2 regions of the Microbacterium sp. SL62 genome follow, and region 1 is predicted to be linked to the other one. Evidence: predicted binding sites of a transcription regulator. Region 1 holds the regulator's gene; the other holds the start of a gene.
What was found. The regulator LexA, encoded in region 1, represses DNA repair genes until DNA is damaged. The targets are predictions, from matches to a motif close to TCGAACANNTGTTCGA.
Positions count from the first base shown of each region.

Region 1 (4,047 bases):
CGCGGCGACCTCGTGTCGGCCGTTCACGAGAGCGGGCTCATCGTCGCGCAGGAGCACCGCGAGAGCGGGACGTTCCTGCACGCGCACGTGGGCGCTCGTCTCGCGGCCGAGCTCGCACCGTTCGGAGCCTGAAACCCTCGTGAGGGCCCCGTCGACCTGCCGGTCGGTGGGGCCCTCACGAGTTTCGGCGGTCAGCCCTTCTCGCCCTCGAGCGCGAGCGGGGGGATGCCGGGGGTGTCGAATCCGAAGACCGCGCCGAGGAAGCCGAGTTCGCGTTGGAGTGAGTCGATCACCGTCTCGGACCGTCGGAACCCGTGGCCCTCGCCCTCGTAGAGCACGTAGGCGTGGGGCACGCCGTGCGCGGCCAGGGCGTCGCGGATGGCCTCGGCCTGCGACGGCGGGACCACGCGGTCCTCGGAGCCCTGGAGGATGAGCAGGGGCACGCGGAAGAGATCGGGGCGGCCCAGGGGCGAGCGCTCGATGTACACCGGCTCGGCCTCGGGGAGCGGTCCGATGAGTCCGTCGAGGTAGCGGGCCTCGAAGTCATGGGTGTCCTCGGCGAGGGCGCGGGCGTCTCCGACGCCGTAACGCGAGATGCCCGCCGAGAACACTTCGGTACGCGTCACCGCGGCCAGGACGGTCCAGCCGCCCGCCGAGCCCCCCGCGATGGCGAGGCGTTCGGGATCGGCCAGGCCCGCATCGGCCAGAGCGGATGCCGCGGCCGCGACGTCGTCGACGTCGACGACACCCCACTGCCCCTTCAGCCGATCGCGGTAGGCGCGGCCGTATCCCGTGGACCCGCCGTAGTTGACGTCGAGCACGCCGATGCCGCGACTGGTGAAGAAGGCGGTCTTCGCGGAGGGGGCGGGACCCACGTGCGAGGTCGGTCCGCCGTGCACGAGGACCACGTAGGGCGGGCGCTCGCCCGCGACCGGGGTGACGTCGGGGCTGGTGGGGGCGTACGCGAAGGCGTGCACCGGCCCGTGCGGGCCGTCGGTGGACAGGGCGCGCGCTGCCGGCATCCATTCGTCTCCCCACGAGCCGGCGCCGCCCGTGACGAGCTCGACCGCGCCGGATTCGAGGTCGACGAGCCACAGGCCCGCGCGTCCGCCCGCATCGGACCCCGAGACGAGGGCGCGTGTGCCGCGGACGTCGTCGATCGCGGCTCCCGCGACGACGGGGACGTCGACCGGGCGCACGCCGCTCGGGGCGATCTCGACGACCTCGTCGGAGCCGTTCGTGCGGACCGCGATGACGCGACCGTCGGCGGCCCCGAACCACCGCGTGCCGAGGACCCAGAGACCTCCGCCGGTGTCGGCGTCGGCGGGGGCGAGGGGTTGGGCGTCTCCGTCGAGAGGCCGGCGGAAGAGGTTCCAGCGACCGTCGGGGTCGTCGGCGTAGAGCAGCTCGTCGTCGGCGATCCAGACGGGTTGCAGGGGCGCACGGCGCTCGCCGCCGGCGATGTCGCGAACGGAGCCCGTCTCGAGGTCGGCCACGCGAAGGGTCGTGGCGTCCCAGGGCATGTCGGGGTGGTTCCACGCGACCCACGCCAGGCGGCGGCCGTCGGAGGAGAGGGCGGGCTGCGCCAGGAAGTCGCTTCCCTCGGCGAGCACCTCGACCGGCCCCTCGAGGGGGATGCGCACGATCGCGCGGTCGGGGACGTGGGAGGAGCCGTGGGTCTCGCGGATGGCGAGGAGGACGCCGTGCTCCCACCTCAGGCCGCCGTGACGGACGGCGTCGTCGGCGGGAGTGAGGGGGCGCGCGGTCCCGCCCGGGCGGAGCGCGTACACGCGCTGGTCGCTCTCCTCGACGTAGTACAGCTCGCCGTCGTCGGACGCCGTCCAGGCGCCTCCGCCGTACTCGTGCACGGCGGATCGGGCGTTGGCGGGAGCCGGGAGCACCGTCTCGACCGAGCCGTCCGTGCGGCGACGCTTCACCGCGACGCGACCCGCCTCGTGCGGGACGGATTCGCCCCACCAGATCTCGTCGCCCACGAGTCGGGCCCCGTCGACGCGCGGCGATGACCGCGCGACGGACTCGGGCGTGATCGGGGAGGGCCAGGAACCGTAGGGGAGGGTGTCAGCCATGACTCCACCCTAGGCAGGGCCTCCGACATCCGCCCGGGTGCGCGGTCTTCGCGGCTTCCACGACGGAACGGAAGAGGCCGGATGCCACTCCTCGGCGGACATCCGGCCTCGAGCCGTGCGCGTCAGACGGTGCGCAGCACCGCGACGACGCGACCGAGGACGACGGCCTCGTCGCCGAGGATCGGCTCGAACGCGCTGTTGCGGGGGAGCAGCCAGGTGTGACCGTCACGGCGTCGGAACGTCTTCACCGTCGCCTCGCCGTCGAGCATCGCGGCGACGATCTCGCCGTTGTCGGCGGTCGCCTGGGAGCGGATGACGACCCAGTCACCGTCGCAGATGGCTGCGTCGATCATCGACTCGCCCGACACCTTGAGCATGAACAGGTCGCCCTTGCCCACGAGCTGACGGGGGAGGGGGAAGATCTCCTCCACCTGCTGATCGGCGGTGATCGGCACTCCGGCGGCGATGCGACCCACCAGCGGCACCAGGGCGGCGTCGCCCAGGGCGGGGGCGGCGTCGGCGGGGTTCTCGGCGGCGGCGCCGGGCAGGTCGATGAGGACCTCCATCGCCCGCGTCTTGCCCGGGTCGCGACGCAGGTAGCCGCTGAGCTCGAGCTGGTTCAGCTGATGCGTGACGCTCGAGAGCGACTTGAGTCCGACCGCGTCGCCGATCTCGCGCATGCTCGGCGGGTAGCCGTGCCGCGCGATCGAACGCTGGATCACTTCGAGGATCGCCAGCTGCTTGTCGCTGAGGTTCTTCCGCCGCCGGGTCTGCGGCCGCTCGCGTCCGGCGGCGGTCGTCGCGTCGGTCATCTGTGCTCCCCTCGCGCCGCGGAATCACGGCGGAAATTCGAATGTCGGAGGTTGGTGATGAGGTCTCCGTGTCGAAACCGTATCCGGTCGACGACCCGAATGACACGGAGCCTCGCGCGTGTCGCGTTCGATTCGTCTCCGATACACGAGGTGTTGACACTCGAACAGGTTCGAAGATAGATTCGGAATACAGATTCGCACCACCGTCCTCCCGGCCGAGGGCGGGGTGCGAATCTCTCCCCACCAAGGAGCACATCATGAGCAGCATCGCCCTCACCGCCCCGTCCACCCGCCTGCGCATCACCGCGCGCGGTCGTCGCGTCGTGGCGTTCCTCGTCTCCCTCCCCATCGTCGCCGTGCTCGCCGTGGCGATCGTCGGCGGCGGATCCGCACTCGCCTCCGGCGACGCGGGCGCTCCCGCCGGCTCGTTCACCGAGATCACCGTCATGAGCGGCGAGACCCTCTGGTCCATCGCCGAAGACGTCGCGCCGTCCGCCGACCCGCGTGATGTCGTCGCCGAGATCACGCGTCTCAACGCCCTGCCCGGCGGCTCCGTCTCGGCGGGACAGCGCATCGCGATCCCCGCCGAGTACGCTCCCGCGGCCTGAGCGCAGACCTCCCGCTCGCGCACCTCGACCTTCCTCGACGCCTACGATGGGTGAGGTGACCGTACGCCTCGACGACCTTCCTCTTCGCGACGATCTGCGGGGCATGACCCCGTACGGAGCTCCCCAGGCAGCACTGCCCGTGGCGCTCAACGTGAACGAGAACACGCATCCCGTTCCGTCCGAGGTCGCAGACGACATTCTGGATGCCATCGCCCGGGCGCTCCGCGACGTCAACCGCTACCCGGACCGGGAGTTCACCGGTCTGCGCGAGGCCTTCGCCGGCTACCTCGGCCACGGCCTCAACCCCGACCAGATCTGGGCGGCGAACGGCTCGAACGAAGTCCTTCAGCACATCCTGCAGGCGTTCGGTGGTCCCGGCCGGACGGCGATGGGCTTCGCGCCCACGTATTCGATGTACCCGATCCTCACGCGGGCCACGGGGGCCCGCTGGATCGCGGGTGAGAGAGAGCACGACTTCTCGCTGTCTCCCGAGTCGGCGGCCGCGCAGGTGCGCGAACAGCGACCCGACATCGTGTTCCT
Region 1 is NZ_JAPPRM010000001.1:1,629,130-1,633,176, forward strand. Features, by position in the region: gene hflX (GTPase HflX) at 1-132, shown strand, start outside; gene OVA26_RS07675 (S9 family peptidase) at 192-2,087, opposite strand; gene lexA (transcriptional repressor LexA) at 2,210-2,899, opposite strand; gene OVA26_RS07685 (LysM peptidoglycan-binding domain-containing protein) at 3,157-3,507, shown strand; gene OVA26_RS07690 (histidinol-phosphate transaminase) at 3,554-4,047, shown strand, end outside.

Region 2 (4,047 bases), on a different contig from region 1:
GTCGACGCGCGCGACCTCCGCGAGGGTGACACGCTCCGCAACGGCGACAAGATTCTCGAGGTCCGCCCCGTCGACGCCGTCTTCCACGGAGAGGTCGCCATCGTCCTCGAGGTCGAGGGCATGACCAACACCATGCGTGTGCCCGGCCACAGCAAGTACCGCATCACGCGCCAGATTCCCGTCACGGCTGACTGGCAGTTCGTCGACGAGTTCGTCGCCGAGATCCCCGTCCCGCTGGCCGCCTGACCCCAGACCCCCACCCCGAGCCTGTGCCGACCGCAGGCTACGCGCGCACCCCACCAGACCCTCGTCGCCCTCACGGGCGGCGGGGGTCTCTTCTTTCGCGGCGGATGCCACCTCTGCGCGCAGCGATCGGCGACGCCGATCCGGGTCTGGTCGTGGAGAGAACACCCACCCCACCAAGGAGGCCCACCGTGAGCATCACCACCGACACGATCGCCGTTCCCGCGGCACAGATCACCCCGGGCGACCACCTGGGAATCACCGGCAATCTCGTTACCGCCGTCGAACCGGTGGACGCCGACGGCCCGGTCAGCATCACCGTCCTGCTGGAGAACGGCGACCCCTTCACATTCCCCGTCCGGGCGACCGGCAACATCGAGATCCTGGCCGCCCGCCCGACGGCCCCCGCGCACACCGCGCGCCGTGACCTCGAGGCGGAGACTGTCTGCGCCGTCGTCTCGATCGGAGCTGCAGCGTGAACACCGCGTCAGCCGCGGCGCCGGCGGAATACCGGTCCTACCCGACGATGACGCTCCCGGTCTTCGACCTCCGGGTGGGTGACGTTGTCGTTGGCACCAACTCCGAGATCGTCGAGATCGACGCCGAGTCCCCGTGGGTCCGCCGTCTCACCGAGCGGTATCCCGCCGGCCAGAAGACCTGCTTCAGCTACAGCTGCGCGGACGAGCTCAAGGTGTACCGGAAGCCACAGCCCGAGAAGGTCTCGGCCGAGACCGTGGGCCCGCCGAGCACCAACACCCAGAACCTCGCTGGCATCCGCTGCCCGCGGTGCTCCTTCGAGAGCGCATTCGTCGTGCAGGTGACGCTCGACATCGTCGTGCTCGACGACGGCTTCACCGACCATGTCATCGAACCCCAGCGCGGTCTCCTGGACGACGACCCCATCCAGTGCCCCGAGGTTCGAGGTGGCTGCGGCCACCGCGGCACCGTGGCGGAGTTCCGCATCCCCGAGGAGGATGTCGCCACTGCATGACCCTGTGTCCCCATCCGATCAGACCCCTGTCGCCGTAACCGGCGGCGGGGGTCTCTTCTTTGGACACCGGCATGATGAGGGCATGGCCCTTTCGCACGCACGTCAATACGGATTCCACGAGCTCGTAGAGGGTCAGGTGGTGCACTTGCGACATAAAGGCGCGCCGGTGACTGAGAAGCCCGAGTACAGCAAGGCGAAGGTGGTCAGTCATCCCAGCGGAACCGAGGGTGAGATGCACGTCGACTTCCGAGTTGATGGGGTGCCCTATCCGATCGAGCTGAGCGAGAAGGTCTACGACGCGTGGAGCCTCCACCGCTAGCCAGCGACCCGAGCACCCCCACCGGACTCGTCCCGGCGGGGGCGTCGACGTATCCGACGCGCGCGGGGCGCGCATCTGGCTTCACGCTGTCGGAACCCTGACGTACACTCGACCATCGAACATCGGTTCGAATGATCGGCAGTGGGTAGGGCGGGTGAGATGAGCGTTCTCGAGGTCCTCGGGCAGATCGACCTGAACGCCCCGCCCGCTGGCATCATCACCCCGGTGACGGGGTCGGTCTCCGCCGGGTTCCCCTCCCCCGCCGAGGGCTGGTTCCGCGGGGATCTCGACCTCAACGAGCACCTCATCCGCGACAAGAACTCGACGTTCCTACTGAACGTCGCCGGGGACTCCATGACGGGTGCCGGGATCTTCGACGGCGACCACATCATCGTCGATCGATCGATCACCCCCAGCCTCGGCGCCGTGGTCGTCGCCATCGTCGACGGTGAGCTCACGCTGAAGACCCTCGCGCGCGAGGGCGGCCGGCTGATCCTGCGCGCGGAGAACCCCCGTTTCCCTTCGATCGCGCTCGAGGGCGACCTCGACGCGCAGCTGTGGGGCACGGTAGTCTGGAATCTGCACCGGCACCAGACATGATCGTCGGGCTCGCGGACTGCAACAGTTTCTATGCCTCCGCCGAGGCCATTTTCGATCCGAAGCTGCGGGGGGTGGCCCTCTGCGTGCTCTCGAACAACGATGGCGCCGTCGTGGCCATGTCGAAAGAAGCCAAGGCGCTTGGCATCAAGATGGGCACGCCCTGGTTCAAGCTGAAGCACTGGGCCAAGGCCCACAACGTTCAGGCTCGATCGTCGAACTACGAGCTCTATGGATCGATCTCGAGGCGCGTGCACGACATCGTCGCCGGCTACGCCGCGCACCACGAGGAGTATTCGATCGACGAGTCCTTCTTTCTCGTGAACGAGGAGAAGAGCGACCTTGCAGAGCTCGGCCGCGAGATGCGCCGGACCATCTACAAGAACGTCGGTGTCCCCGTGTCGATCGGCTTCGCCAAGACCAAGACCCTCGCGAAGCTCGCCAACCATGGTGCCAAGCGCACCGACCGCCTCGACGGCGTCTGCAGCTGGGAGGACTACTCCCCCGAGAAGCAGGAGCAGATCCTTCGGCACTACCCCACCAGCGAGACCTGGGGCATCGCCAGCCGCCTCGAAAAGCGTCTCGCCGCGCGCGGCATCAAGACGATGCTCGATCTTCGCAATGCAGACCCCGACGTCATCAAGAAGGCCTTCAGCGTCGTCGAGCAGCGCATCGTCTACGAGCTGCGCGGCATCCCGTGCATCGAGCTCGAGCCCGTGCGCAAGGTCCGCCAGAGCATCGTCAGCAGCCGCATGTTCGGTCACACCGTCGACGACCCCGCGGAGATCGAGCACGTGCTCTCCGTCTACGCCCAGCGCGCCACCGAGAAGCTCCGCCGCGAAGGATCCGTCGCCGGACACGTCAGCGCCTTCGCCGCTTCCTCCCCCTACGGCGACGACTACACCTCCGCCTACGGGCAGGCGATCTTCGCCATGCCCACCGACGACCCGGTGTCCATCGCGCGCGCAGTCAAGGACTCCATCCGCGACAGGCTGCGCCACGGCGTGAAGTACGTGCGCGCCGGAGTGATGCTCAACAAGCTCTCCCCCGCGCGGTCCCACTCGTTCCTGCCGATGTTCCAGCCCGAGTTCGACAACCGTGGTCTCGGCGAGCTCCTCGACAAGGTCCACAAGCGCCACGGCGATAACGCCCTCGGCCTCGGCCTCGCCGGCCTCCAGCTCGGGGCGTCGTTCGAGATGAGACGGGAGATGCTCTCCCCCCGCGCGACGACCCACTGGGGTGAGCTCGCCACCGCGTACGCGCGCTGAGTGCGGACTCGACGGTCTGCTGACGGAGTTGTGTGCATTGCATACAACCCTGTCCGCGGGCGCTGGTACGGTCGCGAAGTGACCCTGGAACAGCTCGACGACGACAAGAAGATGCGACTGCGATACGCCGGGACGTGCCGTTCCTGCGGTGAGGCTCTGGACGCCGGGGCGCAGGCCGTCTACAGCCGAACGGCGAAGAGCATCTGCTGCCTCACCTGTGCGGGTGAGCCCGCCGAGATCGCCTCGAGCACAGCCGGCGGTTCCGCCCGCCGAGAGTACGAGCGGCGCAAGGCCACGCGCGAGCGCCGGATCCGTGAACGATTTCCCCGGATCGGCGGTCGGATCCTCGCCCTCTTCGACGACCCCCAGAGCACCACCGCCTGGAAGACCGGCGCCGTCGGCGAAGAGCACCTCGGCACCGTGCTCGCGCAGCTCCCTGACACCTTCCGCGTCCTCCATGATCGACGGATCCCGCGGACCCGGGCCAACATCGACCACATCGTCATCGGGCCCGCAGGGGTCTGGGTCGTCGACGCGAAGCGCTACGTGAACAAGCGCCCCTCGCTCCGCGTGGACGGTGGCATCTTCCGACCCCGCGTCGAGACGCTTCGCATCGGCGGCCGCGACGG
Region 2 is NZ_JAPPRM010000002.1:156,185-160,231, reverse strand. Features, by position in the region: gene OVA26_RS16765 (hypothetical protein) at 1-246, shown strand, start outside; gene OVA26_RS16760 (hypothetical protein) at 435-722, shown strand; gene OVA26_RS16755 (hypothetical protein) at 719-1,234, shown strand; gene OVA26_RS16750 (hypothetical protein) at 1,401-1,553, shown strand; gene OVA26_RS16745 (LexA family protein) at 1,713-2,153, shown strand; gene OVA26_RS16740 (Y-family DNA polymerase) at 2,150-3,418, shown strand; gene OVA26_RS16735 (nuclease-related domain-containing protein) at 3,497-4,047, shown strand, end outside.
Region 2: a site for LexA is predicted at 1,669-1,684, ahead of OVA26_RS16745 (LexA family protein). Genes of this name have one in related genera too.